Regions from separate parts of the Streptomyces sp. NPDC093018 genome, predicted to be linked through region 1. Evidence: riboswitches for the same ligand, from Rfam matches in the RefSeq annotation. Region 1 holds a riboswitch; the other holds the start of a gene.
The links. A riboswitch is a leader RNA that binds a small molecule or an ion and turns the genes downstream of it on or off. The one in region 1 is predicted to bind glycine.
Positions count from the first base shown of each region.

Region 2: it holds a riboswitch for glycine, as region 1 does, so the genes downstream of both, gcvP (aminomethyl-transferring glycine dehydrogenase) here and gcvT (glycine cleavage system aminomethyltransferase GcvT) in region 1, are expected to answer to the same signal.

Region 1 covers NZ_JBFBFF010000002.1:445,415-451,823, reverse strand. Annotated here, with positions in the region: gene AB0N90_RS05900 (ABC transporter permease) at 1-431, opposite strand, end outside; gene AB0N90_RS05895 (enhanced serine sensitivity protein SseB C-terminal domain-containing protein) at 729-1,541, opposite strand; gene AB0N90_RS05890 (enhanced serine sensitivity protein SseB) at 1,634-2,419, opposite strand; gene AB0N90_RS05885 (AAA family ATPase) at 2,462-3,166, opposite strand; glycine riboswitch at 3,339-3,436, shown strand; gene gcvT (glycine cleavage system aminomethyltransferase GcvT) at 3,594-4,712, shown strand; gene gcvH (glycine cleavage system protein GcvH) at 4,843-5,220, shown strand; gene glyA (serine hydroxymethyltransferase) at 5,236-6,409, shown strand, end outside.
Region 2 covers NZ_JBFBFF010000035.1:862-7,270, reverse strand. Annotated here, with positions in the region: gene AB0N90_RS37335 (MerR family transcriptional regulator) at 1-462, shown strand, start outside; gene AB0N90_RS37330 (bifunctional nuclease family protein) at 551-1,024, shown strand; gene AB0N90_RS37325 (MerR family transcriptional regulator) at 1,311-1,955, shown strand; gene AB0N90_RS37320 (DNA polymerase IV) at 2,024-3,400, shown strand; gene AB0N90_RS37315 (PRC-barrel domain-containing protein) at 3,452-3,820, opposite strand; glycine riboswitch at 3,940-4,035, shown strand; gene gcvP (aminomethyl-transferring glycine dehydrogenase) at 4,207-6,409, shown strand, end outside.

The sequences.
Region 1 (6,409 bases):
ACACCCATGATCGCGCCGATCACATTGGACAGGACCGTGGCACCGAAGGCGACGACCAGCGAGACCCAGGAGCCCTCCAGGACACGGGTGGCGATGTCCCGGCCGAACTTCGGGTCCACACCGAGCGGGTGGTCAAGGCTCATGCCGCCCCAGCCGCCCTTGGGCAGTGAGGTGTCGGGGTCGATCAGGCCCTGATGGAAGGCGTTGGGGTCGAGGCCGAACACGGCCTGGATGGGGCGCGAGAGGATGGCCAGCAGGATCAGCAGGATCACGATGACGCCGCCGGCCACGGCGACTCTGTCCCGCTTGAAGCGGGTCCAGGCGATCTGGCCCAGGGAACGACCCTCGATCTGCCCCTTGTCGGCTCCCGCGAGCACAGCCTCAGGCTGCGCCTCGGCTGCCGCCCCGGTGGTCTCGATCGGTGCGGTCACGATGTGCGACCCCTCTCGCCGGTGGTGACCGGCCTGCGCTGCCGCGGTTTGCGGCTTTGTCGACTTGCAAGCGAACACGAGTTCTTACGCCTCGTGGTCTGAGTGGGGAGTCTTCAGCGTCCTTGCGATCACTCGCCAGAGCTGACGGTGAAAGTATGCGCAACCGTGATGCACCGCGGAGGATTCCGTTATCCGGACAGTGGGTAACGGCTCCCGGACGCGGGGCAGTTGGGACACAACGCCGTAATGCCGCGGTTCGGGAGGTAGGGCGGGAACGGCGTCCGATCCGGCGGAACCTCAGTAACCGCCGTGCACCGGCGGATAGCCGTAACCCGGCGCGGGGCCCTGGAGTTGGGGTGCCGGGCGGCCGGCGGGGGCGGCGGCGTGGGCCTCGCGGTCGTAGAACGGCCGGGCCTGGGCGCGCATCCACATCACGACCGGGTCGTGGTCGTCGGTCAGCGCGACCGTGGAGACGGGCAGGCCTTCGGGGACGGCGCCGACGGAGCGCTGCATCATCGCGCGCACCGAGTCGACCGCGGCGGGCGAGGTCTCGTACAGGTCCAGGCCGATGGCGAGGTACGGCGCCCCGAGCGCGGGCTGCACCCAGGCGCGGCGCAGCGAGCGCAGGGCGGGGGTGCGGTGGGCGTGCTGGGCGAGCAGGGCGTAGAACTGCGGGATCTCGATGCCGGGTTCGGTCAGCCGCAGGGGGCCCGCGGGCTGCCGGTCCAGGCCGGTGGCGATGCGGCGCAGGTCCAGCCAGGGGATGCCGACGCCGCCGCCGGGGGCGTGCGGGTTGAGCCAGAGACCGTAGTGGTCGGGGTAGAGGGTGCGGGCCACGTCCAGGCCGTCGACCACTTCGTACGAGCGGTTCCAGCCGCTGGCGGACAGCTCCTGGGCGGAGGTGACGCACGGCGCGTAGTGGCAGCCGTCGACCTCCATGTCCCCGTACTGGGCGTCCGGGGAGCCGGCCTGGCCGTGCCACAGCAGCATCCAGATCTGGCCGGCGGAGGGGGTGGCGAGGGCGCGGAGCAGGGCCTCGTAGGCGTCGTAGCGTCCGGGCGTGACGTGGCGGAGCGTGTGTTCGACGCTTCCGCTGTGGGTGGCGCTCACCTTGTCATGCCCTTCTTCTCCCTCGTGCCCCGCGTATGAAGACAGCTTATGCGCCGATGGGCACGGGGCCCGTTGTCCGTTCGCCCAGGCCCCTAGCGGATGTAGAAGGGTCGGACGCTTGACTTCAGCCATTCGGCCACCGGGTCGTCCGTCACGTCCAGCAGGATCAGGTTGACCGGCCAGGCGGTCGGGATCCGGCCGAGGGCGCGGCCCAGGGCCTCCAGGGGCAGGGCCCGGAAGTCGCCCTCCCACTGGGAGAGTTCCACGCCGACGAACATGACCGGGTCGGCGTTCTCGATCGCGGCCAGGCAGCGGCGGGCGGTGACGACCACGCCGGTCGCGGCGAACTCGGCGGACGCGGCGGAGAGGAAGTCGACCGGGTCGTCCTGCCAGTCGGGCTCGAACAGCCGGACCCGGCCGCCGGTGGCGGGGCCGTCCAGCGGGGTGTGTCCGGCGCGGCACAGCTCGGCGACGGCCTCCGGCGGGAGCGGGATGCCGACGGTGCCACCGGGGTTCACCGCGATGCCCGCCTGCGGGGGCAGGCCGCGGGCGAACTCCACGGCCGGGGCGACGGTGTACGCCATGGGGGAGCCGACGGCCTGGCGGAACTGCTCCTCGGAGCTGAACACCGGGACGTACGCCTGGCCCTCGATGTCCAGGGTGGGCAGGTCCAGCGGGCCGCTGCCGGGGCCGCCGCCGGACGGCAGCGGCACAAGGACGAAGCTGCGGCCGAGGACCTCGATGATCCGGCCGCCCGCCGCGGGTATGCCGAGGGAGGCCGAGAGCACCTCCTCCAGCTCATTGCCGGGCCACCCGCCGTGCGGGTGGGGGTGCGCCTGTGCCGGGAAGTCCGCGGGAACGTCCGCCGGGAAGTCCATCTGCCTACCGCCTGCTGGTGACCGCTGCTGTGACCATGAAGGCTAACGGGTACCGGTGACAGAGCCGTACTCCGTGAACACGATCCGCTGTACGGCGTCCGCCGCGGCCCGGTCGAGGAGCACCGCGGAACCGCAGCCCGCGGGCACCTCGCCCCGCCCCACCGCCCGCAGCAGCCGGGCCGTCGTACGCCGGTGGCGGCCGAAGGCGCGGCGGGAGACGGTGCGGCCCCGCTCGTGCTGGCCCGCGCGGGCCGTGTCCTCGGGCACGTCCAGCAGGAGCAGATGCAGGGTGGCGCCGGAGCGGCGGGCCGCGCGGGCCAGCCAGGCGCGCACCCAGGGCTGGGTGCCGCAGTCGTGCACCACCAGCGCCGCTCCCGTGCGCAGGGCGCGGCGCAGCGACCGGTAGTGCGCGGCGCGCACCAGGGGGCGGTAGAGGGCGTACGGCAGGAGGCGGGGCAGGCGGGCGGCGAAGCGGGCCCGGGTGTCCTGGGAGTCGATGCGGTGGGCGGTGACCGCGCGGCGCATCAGTGTGGACTTGCCGCTGCCGGGCAGGCCGGTGAGCACCACGATGTCGCGGGGGCCGAAGCGGAGGGTGTCCGGACCCGGGGCGGCCCGGTCGCGCAGGTCGAGCACGGGAGGCGCGGGGGGTGTGGGAGGCGTGGGGCGGGCGGCCACCCGCTCGCGGGCCGCGGGGCTTCTCGGCCCCGGGATGCGGGCCGCCTGCGCCATGGTCCTGTTCACCGTGATCGTCCTCCCCTTGTGGTTCGCAATCTCCATGCCCAGTGGAAGTAAAGAGAAGGTAATGCCCGGTGTGCCACGGGCAGGTGCGCGTACCGCCACAGCCCGGTTACGGATGCGGCCCCTGACGGGCGGGGGCCCGACGTGCAATGATGTGGCCGCCAACTGCATACCGGCCGTTTGAATCCGCGCGGGAGAGTCCCCAGCAGGCTTCGCTGGGGCGCCGAAGGAGCAAGTCCCTCCCTTGAATCTCTCAGGCCCCGTTACCGCGCGGGCGAGGCACATCTGAAAAGCGGGCCGCCATGACGGCTGCCCCACCCAAGGTGCAAACCGTGGTCGCCTCCGTGGCGGTCCCGGCGAACCTCTCAGGTTCCGATGACAGATGGGGAGGAACGTTCCTCGCCCCATCCCTGTTGCCCTGGGAGACGACCGACCGATGAGCAGTACCGAACTCCGACACACCGCGCTGGACGCCGTGCACCGCTCGCTCGGTGCCACGATGACCGACTTCGCGGGCTGGGACATGCCCCTGCGTTACGGCTCCGAGCGCGACGAGCACGTGGCCGTGCGGACCAAGGCGGGCCTGTTCGACCTCTCCCACATGGGCGAGATCACCGTCACCGGCCCCGAGGCCGCCGACTTCCTGAACATGGCCCTGGTCGGCAACATCGCCTCCGTCGGCGTCGGGCGCGCCCGCTACACGATGATCGTGCGGGCCGACGGCGGCATCCTGGACGACCTGATCGTCTACCGGCTCGCCGAGACCGAGTACATGGTCGTCGCCAACGCCTCCAACGCCCAGGTGGTCCTGGACGCGCTGGCGGAGCGCTCCGGCGGCCTCGACGTCGAGGTGCGCGACGACCGGGACGCCTACGCCCTGCTCGCGATCCAGGGCCCGGCCTCCTCCGGCATCCTGAAGTCCCTCACCGACGCCGACCTGGACGGTCTGAAGTACTACGCGGGCCTGCCCGGCACCGTCGCCGGCGTCCCCGCGCTGATCGCCCGCACCGGCTACACCGGCGAGGACGGCTTCGAGCTGTTCGTGAAGCCCGAGCACGCCGTCGAGCTGTGGCAGGCGCTGACCGAGGCCGGCGAGGGCGCAGGCCTGGTCCCCTGCGGCCTGTCCTGCCGCGACACGCTGCGCCTGGAGGCGGGCATGCCGCTGTACGGGCACGAGCTGAACACCTCGCTGACCCCCTTCGACGCCGGGCTCGGCCGCGTGGTCAAGTTCGAGAAGGAGGGCGACTTCGTGGGGCGCGGCGCGCTCGTCGAGGCCGCCGAGCGCGCCGCGCAGAACCCCCCGCGGGTCCTGGTCGGCCTGATCGCCGAGGGTCGTAGGGTCCCGCGCGCCGGGTACCCGGTCGTCGCCGGCGGCAAGGTGATCGGCGAGGTCACCTCCGGCGCCCCCTCCCCCACCCTGGGCAAGCCGATCGCCATGGCCTACGTCGACGCGGCGCACGCCGCGCCCGGCACCGAGGGCGTCGGCGTGGACATCCGCGGCACGCACGAGCCCTACGAGGTCGTCGCGCTGCCGTTCTACAAGCGCCAGAAGTAGACAGCGAGCCCGGTCGCGCCCCCGCCCCTGACGGGCGGGCACGTGACCCTGCGCACATTCGCCCGCCCACCGGCGGTCACCAGCGTCCTACCGTCATCAGCACTCCCGCGCGTACAGGAGAATTCAGGCCATGAGCAACCCCCAGCAGCTGCGCTACAGCAAGGAGCACGAGTGGCTGTCGGCCGCCGACAACGGCGTCTCGACGGTCGGCATCACCGAGTTCGCGGCCAACGCGCTCGGCGATGTGGTCTACGCCCAGCTCCCCGAGGTCGGCTCCACCGTCGAGGCGGGCGAGACCTGTGGTGAGCTGGAGTCCACCAAGTCGGTCTCCGACCTGTACTCCCCGGTCACCGGCGAGGTCACCGCGATCAACGAGAACGTCGTCGACGACCCGTCGCTGGTGAACTCCGAGCCCTTCGAGGGCGGCTGGCTGTTCAAGGTGCGCGTCGCGGGCGAGCCGGCCGACCTGCTCTCCGCCGCCGAGTACGACGCCCACATCGCCGGCTGAGGAGGTCGTAACCGCATGACTGTCCTGAACACGCCCCTGCACGAGCTGGACCCGGAGATCGCCGCCGCGGTCGACGCCGAGCTGCTCCGCCAGCAGTCCACGCTGGAGATGATCGCGTCCGAGAACTTCGCGCCGCTCGCGGTGATGGAGGCCCAGGGCTCGGTCCTCACCAACAAGTACGCCGAGGGCTACCCGGGCCGCCGCTACTACGGCGGCTGCGAGCACGTCGACGTGGCCGAGCAGATCGCCATCGACCGGATCAAGGAGCTGTTCGGCGCCGAGTACGCCAACGTCCAGCCCCACTCCGGCGCCTCCGCCAACCAGGCGGCCCTGTTCGCGCTGGCCCAGCCCGGGGACACCATCCTCGGCCTGGACCTGGCGCATGGCGGCCACCTGACCCACGGCATGCGGCTGAACTTCTCCGGGAAGCAGTTCAACGTGGTCGCCTACCACGTGGACGAGGAGACCGGCCTGGTCGACATGGCCGAGGTCGAGCGGCTCGCCAAGGAGCACCGCCCCAAGGTCATCATCGCGGGCTGGTCGGCGTACCCCCGCGAGCTGGACTTCGCCGCGTTCCGCCGGATCGCCGACGCGGTCGAGGCGTACCTGTGGGTCGACATGGCGCACTTCGCCGGCCTGGTCGCCGCCGGACTGCACCCGAACCCGGTCGAGCACGCGGACGTGGTCACCTCCACGACGCACAAGACCCTGGGCGGCCCGCGCGGCGGCATCATCCTCGCGAAGAAGGAGTTCGCGAGGAAGCTGAACTCGTCCGTCTTCCCGGGCTTCCAGGGCGGTCCCCTGGAGCATGTGATCGCGGCGAAGGCGGTGTCCTTCAAGGTCGCGGCCTCCGAGGGCTTCAAGGAGCGCCAGCGCCGTACGGTGGAGGGTGCCCGCATCCTCGCCGAGCGTCTGACGGCCGAGGACGCCCGCGCCGCCGGGGTCAATGTGCTCTCCGGCGGTACGGACGTGCATCTGATCCTGGTCGACCTGCGCGCCTCCGAGCTGGACGGCCAGCAGGCCGAGGACCGGCTGCACGAGGTCGGCATCACGGTCAACCGCAACGCGGTCCCGAACGACCCGCGTCCCCCGATGGTCACCTCGGGCCTGCGGATCGGCACGCCCGCGCTCGCGACCCGCGGCTTCACGGCCGAGGACTTCGCCGAGGTCGCGGACGTGATCGCCGAGG
Region 2 (6,409 bases), on a different contig from region 1:
GACGCCGTGGAGCGCGGCGAGGCCGTCCCGCTGCCCGTGGTCGGGCGCCAGCGCACCGGGGGCGAGGTGCTGGAGGTGCAGGAGGGGCCCACCGTGGCCCGCGTCGGCCGGTCCGAGCTGCTGGCCGCCGCGGACATCGGCGAGGCCGAGCTGGAGGAGTGGGAGTCGTACGGACTCCTGGTGCCGCTGGCCGACGGGACGTACGACGCGGACGCGGTCACCGTGGCCGCCCTCGTCGCCGAGCTGGGGCACTTCGGGATCGAGCCCCGCCATCTGAGGGTGATGAAGGCGGCCGCCGACCGGGAGGCCGGGCTGGTCGAGCAGGTGGTGGCCCCGCTCAAGCGCCACCGCAACCCGCAGACCAGAGCGCTCGCCGAGGCCCGTACGAAAGAGCTGGCGGCGCTCACCACGAAGCTGCACGCGGCCCTCCTGAAGACCGCCCTCGGAGTGCGTCTTCCCTGATCCGGGGGCAGGCCGGCGGGGGCCGGATCGGGCGGCCGCTCGGGGCCCCGACTACCCAAACGTCCCGGGCACGGCCTAGGGTTGCTGTGTGAACGAGCTCGATGTCGTAGGTGTCCGGGTCGAAATGCCCAACAACCAGCCGATCGTGCTCCTGCGCGAAGTGGGAGGCGACCGTTACCTCCCCATCTGGATCGGGCCGGGGGAGGCGACGGCGATCGCCTTCGCCCAGCAGGGCATGGCCCCGGCCAGGCCGCTGACCCACGACCTGTTCAAGGACGTGCTGGAGGCCGTCGGCCAGGAGCTGACCGAAGTACGCATCACCGACCTGCGGGAAGGCGTCTTCTACGCGGAGCTGGTGTTCGCCAGCGGGGTCGAGGTCAGCGCCCGTCCCTCCGACGCCATAGCGCTGGCCCTGCGCACCGGCACGCCGATCTACGGCAGCGACACGGTGCTGGACGACGCGGGGATCGCCATCCCGGACGAGCAGGAGGACGAGGTGGAGAAGTTCCGCGAGTTCCTCGACCAGATCTCGCCCGAGGACTTCGGCACCAGCAGCCAGTGAGGCGGCCGGCGCCCGCGAGCGGCTCATAGGGGCCCTGGCCTGCGCGGCCGGGGCTTTCGGGGGTCGGTCCTGGGCTTCTCGCGGCCGGTTCCCGGGGCAATTGCCACCGGCGATTGAGAGCGTCCTACGGGTCTCCGCGAGGGCATTCGGCTAGCCTTTCCCCGCGGTGGGACACGGGAAACCACTCCTTGGGTGATTATCACTCGGCGTGCCGAGTGTGGCGATCGTTGACGCACCCCTGGTGACTGCCTACCGTCGAGAAGGCAGGTCAAGGACGGAGGTCGGCGTGAGAACCAGCGGCGACGGTACGGCTGGGGGTGCTCCCGTGCGCGGTTTCGGGGAGAGCGGTCCGTACCCGGTTCACAGCAGCGCGGTGGATCACGCTCCGCAGCGGCCGACGGCGGTACCGGGCGGCGAAGGGGCGGCGTCCATGACGTCCGAGGAGATCGGCTACCGGGGGCCCACGGCCTGCGCGGCGGCCGGCATCACCTATCGACAGCTCGACTACTGGGCGCGTACGGGCCTGGTCGAGCCGAGTGTGCGGCCCGCGTACGGATCGGGCACCCAGCGGTTGTACAGCTTCCGGGACGTCGTCGTCCTGAAGATCGTCAAGAGGTTCCTGGACACCGGGGTCTCGCTGCAGAACATCCGCTCGGCCGTGCAGCACCTCCGGGAGCGCGGTTTCTGCGATCTGGAGCGCATGACGCTCATGAGCGACGGCGCGACCGTCTACGAGTGCACCTCGCCCGACGAGGTGCACGCGCTTCTCCAGGGCGGCCAGGGCATCTTCGGGATCGCGGTCGGCGTGGTGTGGCGGGACGTCGAGAACGCCCTGTCCCAGCTGCACGGCGAGCGCGTCGACACCGGCGAGACGCTGGTCGGGCACAACCCGGCGGACGAGCTGGCGCGGCGCCGCAACCGGGCGGTCTGAACCGGCCCTGACCCGACGGGCCGCCGGGCGTCGTCGGATTGTCAGTGCCGTGGTGCAGCATCGGAGATGTGAGAAACGCGCCCACGATCCTGCATCTCGACATGGATGCCTTCTACGCCTCGGTGGAGCAGGCATCCAAGCCGAGCCTGCGCGGAAAAGCGGTCGTGGTGGGCGGGCTCGGACCGCGCGGAGTGGTGGCCACGGCGTCGTACGAGGCGCGGGCCTTCGGGGTGCACTCGGCGATGCCCGTGGCCCAGGCGCGGCGGCTGGCGCCCAACGCGGCGTATCTGGTGCCGCGCTTCAGTCTGTACCGAGCGGTCAGCGAGCAGGTGATGACGCTGCTGCGGGAGCTGTCGCCGCTGGTGGAGCCGCTGAGCCTGGACGAGGCCTTCGTGGACCTGGCGGCCTCGGGCGCGGCGGAGGACACGGAATCGGCGCGGCGCACGGGCCTGCGACTGCGCGCGGACATCCGTACGGTCACGGGGCTGACCGGGTCGGTGGGGCTCGCCGCGTCCAAGATGCTCGCGAAGATCGCCTCCGAGCAGGCCAAGCCGGACGGCCTGGTGCTCATCGAGCCGGGCACCGAGCGGGCGCTGCTGGGTCCGCTGCCGGTCCGGACCCTGCCCGGGGTGGGTCCGGCCACCGGGGACCATCTGCGGCGCGCCGGGATCACGACGGTCGAGGAACTGGCCGAGGCGGGCGAGGACGAACTCGTGCGGCTGCTCGGCAAGGCCCATGGACAGGCGCTGTACGCGATGGCGCTGGCGCGGGACGAGCGGCCGGTGGTGGCCGAGCGGGAGGCCAAGTCCGTGTCGGTCGAGGACACGTACGACGTGGACATCCATGACCGGCCGCGGATCGGGTTCGAGGTGCGGCGGCTGGCGGACCGGTGTGTGCGGCGGCTGCGCGAGGCGGGGCTGTCCGGGCGGACGATCGTACTGAAGGTGCGGCGGTACGACTTCTCGACGCTGACCCGCTCCGAGACGCTGCGGGGCCCCACGGACGATCCGGCGGTCGTACGGGAGGCCGCCGAGCGGCTGCTGGAGTCCGTGGACACGACGGGCGGGGTACGACTGCTCGGTGTCGGCGTCTCCGGGCTCGCCGACTACACCCAGGAGGACCTGTTCGCCCAGGCGTCCTCGCGGGCGGACCCGGCGCCCGAGGAGGCCGTGGCCGAGCCGGTCGCGGTGCCCCGGGAGCCGGTGCTGCCGCACTGGCGGGCCGGCCAGGACGTGCGGCACGCCGAGCACGGGCACGGATGGGTGCAGGGGAGCGGGGTGGGCCGGGTCACGGTGCGCTTCGAGACCCCGCAGTCGCCGCCGGGACGGATACGCACCTTCCTGGTCACGGACCCGGCGCTGGAGCCGGCGGACCCGCTGCCGCTGGTCGCCGCGGCACCCGCGCCCTCGGCCGCCCCCGATCTGTCGGCCGGGCCACTGCCGTGACCGCTGCTCGACGGCATCGCCCTCATCGGCGAAGCCCTCTGGCGTCCGGGGCTATGTCTCCTCCGAGCCCGCCAGCTTGCCGAAGTTGTGCTCGGGGGCGGCGTCCGGGGTCACGTCGAGGCCGTAGTGGTGGTAGAGCTGGAGTTCCTGTTCGGGGGAGAGGTGGCGGCCCACGCCGAAGTCGGGGGCGTCCTTGATCAGGGAGCGGTCGAAGGGGACATGGAGGGTGCCCTCGACGAGCTCGCTCGGTTCCAGGGGGACGAACGCGTCGCGGGAGAAGAGGCCGGTGCGTATGGCCGCCCACTCGGGGACACCGGTGGCGTCGTCCAGGTACACCTCGTCGATCGTGCCGATCTTGGTGCCCTTGCGGTCGAACGCCTTGCGGCCGATCAGGTTGCGCGGATCGATGTCGGTCTGCACGGTCCCTCTCCCTCCAACTGGTCGCAACTCATCCGTAAGCACTACGAAAGAGCACATTCACTGCGGCGGCCACTTGAGAATTCGGCCGTTGACCTCGCTGGTAGGCTGATTGCGGCTGCTGACCCCATGCGGGAGAGTCCTCCGACCCACCTCGGAGGCGCCGAAGGAGCAAATCCTCCCCGGAATCTCTCAGGCTCACGTACCGCATGGACGAGGTCACTCTGGAAAGCAGGGCGGATGTCGACGGCTTCCGCTCTCACCGACGGTGAAAGCCGGCGCCGCAAGGTGCCGGTGAAGCTCTCAGGTTGAGATGACAGAGGGGGAGGCCGTCCGGGCACCCGCGCCGTGGTGCCCTTCGAAGGTCGTCAGACCAGGAGGCCTCCGCCATGACCGCCCATCGCATTCCGCTCTCCGAGCTCGAAGCGGGCATCCCCTTCGAACAGCGTCACATCGGGCCCGACCAGGAGGCGCGGGCCAAGATGCTCGCACAGGTCGGCTACGGCTCCCTGGACGAGCTGACCGCCGCCGCGGTCCCGGATGTGATCAAGAACGCCGACGCCCTCGACCTGCCGGGCGCCCGGACCGAGGCCGAGGTGCTGGCCGAGCTGCGCTCGCTCGCCGACCGCAACCAGGTCCTCGGCTCCATGATCGGCCTGGGTTACCACGGCACCTTCACCCCGCCTGTCATCCTGCGCAACGTCCTGGAGAACCCGGCCTGGTACACGGCCTACACGCCCTACCAGCCGGAGATCTCCCAGGGCCGCCTGGAAGCCCTGCTGAACTTCCAGACCATGGTCGCCGACCTCACCGGTCTGCCCACCTCCGGCGCCTCCCTCCTGGACGAGGGCACGGCCGCCGCCGAGGCGATGGCGCTGTCCCGGCGCATGGGCAAGAACAAGAAGGGCCTCTTCCTGGTCGACGCGGACGCGCTGCCGCAGACCATCGCCGTCATACAGACGCGCGCCGAGCCGACCGGCGTCGAGGTCGTCGTCGCCGACCTGAGCGCGGGCATCCCGGCCGAGATCGCCGCCCGTGACATCAACGGCGTGCTGGTCCAGTACCCCGGCGCCTCCGGTGCCGTACGCGACATCAAGCCGGTGATCGAGAAGGCGCACGAGCTGGGCGCGCTCGTCACCGTCGCCGCCGATCTCCTCGCCCTCACCCTGCTGACCTCCCCGGGTGAGCTGGGCGCCGACATCGCCATCGGTACCACCCAGCGCTTCGGCGTCCCGATGGGCTTCGGCGGCCCGCACGCCGGCTACATGGCGGTGCACGAGAAGTTCGCCCGCAGCCTGCCCGGCCGCCTGGTCGGCGTGTCCGTCGACGCCGACGGCAACAAGGCGTACCGGCTGGCCCTCCAGACCCGTGAGCAGCACATCCGCCGCGAGAAGGCCACCAGCAACATCTGTACCGCGCAGGTGCTGCTCGCCGTCATGGCCGGCATGTACGCCGTCTACCACGGCCCCGAGGGCCTGCGGACCATCGCCCGGCGCACCCACCGCTACGCGACGCTCCTCGCCGAGGGCCTGAAGGCCGGCGGCATCGAGATCACGCACGGCGCCTTCTTCGACACCATCACCACGCGCGTGCCCGGCAAGGCCGCCGAGATCGTCGCCGCCGCCCGGGACAAGGGCGTCAACCTGCACCTGGCCGACGCCGACCACGTCTCCCTGGCCTGCGACGAGACCACCACGCGGGCGCAGCTGGAGAGCGTCTGGGCCGCCTTCGGCGTCGAGGCCGACCTGGCGGCGCTGGACGCGGCCACCGAGGACGCGCTGCCGGAGGCGCTGCTGCGCGGCGACGACTTCCTCGCCCACCCGGTCTTCCACGAGCACCGCTCCGAGACCGCGATGCTGCGCTACCTGCGCAAGCTGTCCGACCGCGACTACGCGCTCGACCGCGGCATGATCCCGCTGGGCTCCTGCACCATGAAGCTCAACGCGACCACCGAGATGGAGCCCATCACCTGGCCCGAGTTCGGCGCGCTGCACCCCTTCGCGCCCGCCGAGCAGGCCGAAGGCTTCCTCACGCTCATCCATGAGCTGGAGGACCGCCTCGCCGAGGTCACCGGCTACGACAAGGTCTCCCTGCAGCCGAACGCCGGCTCCCAGGGCGAGCTGGCCGGTCTGCTGGCCGTCCGCGGCTACCACCGTGCCAACGGCGACGAGCAGCGCACCGTCTGCCTCATCCCGTCCTCCGCGCACGGCACCAACGCGGCCAGCGCCGTGATGGCCGGCATGAAGGTCGTCGTCGTCAAGACGTCCGAGGACGGCGAGATCGACGTCGAGGACCTGCGGGCCAAGATCGAGCAGCACCGCGAGCAGCTGGCCGTGCTGATGATCACCTACCCGTCCACGCACGGTGTGTTCGAGGAGCACGTCGCCGACATCTGCGCCCGGGTGCACGAGGCCGGCGGCCAGGTGTACGTCGACGGCGCCAACCTGAACGCCCTGGTCGGTCTCGCCAAGCCGGGCCACTTCGGCGGCGACGTCTCGCACCTGAACCTGCACAAGACCTTCTGCATCCCGCACGGCGGCGGCGGCCCCGGCGTCGGCCCGGTCGCGGTCCGCTCGCACCTCGCGCCGTACC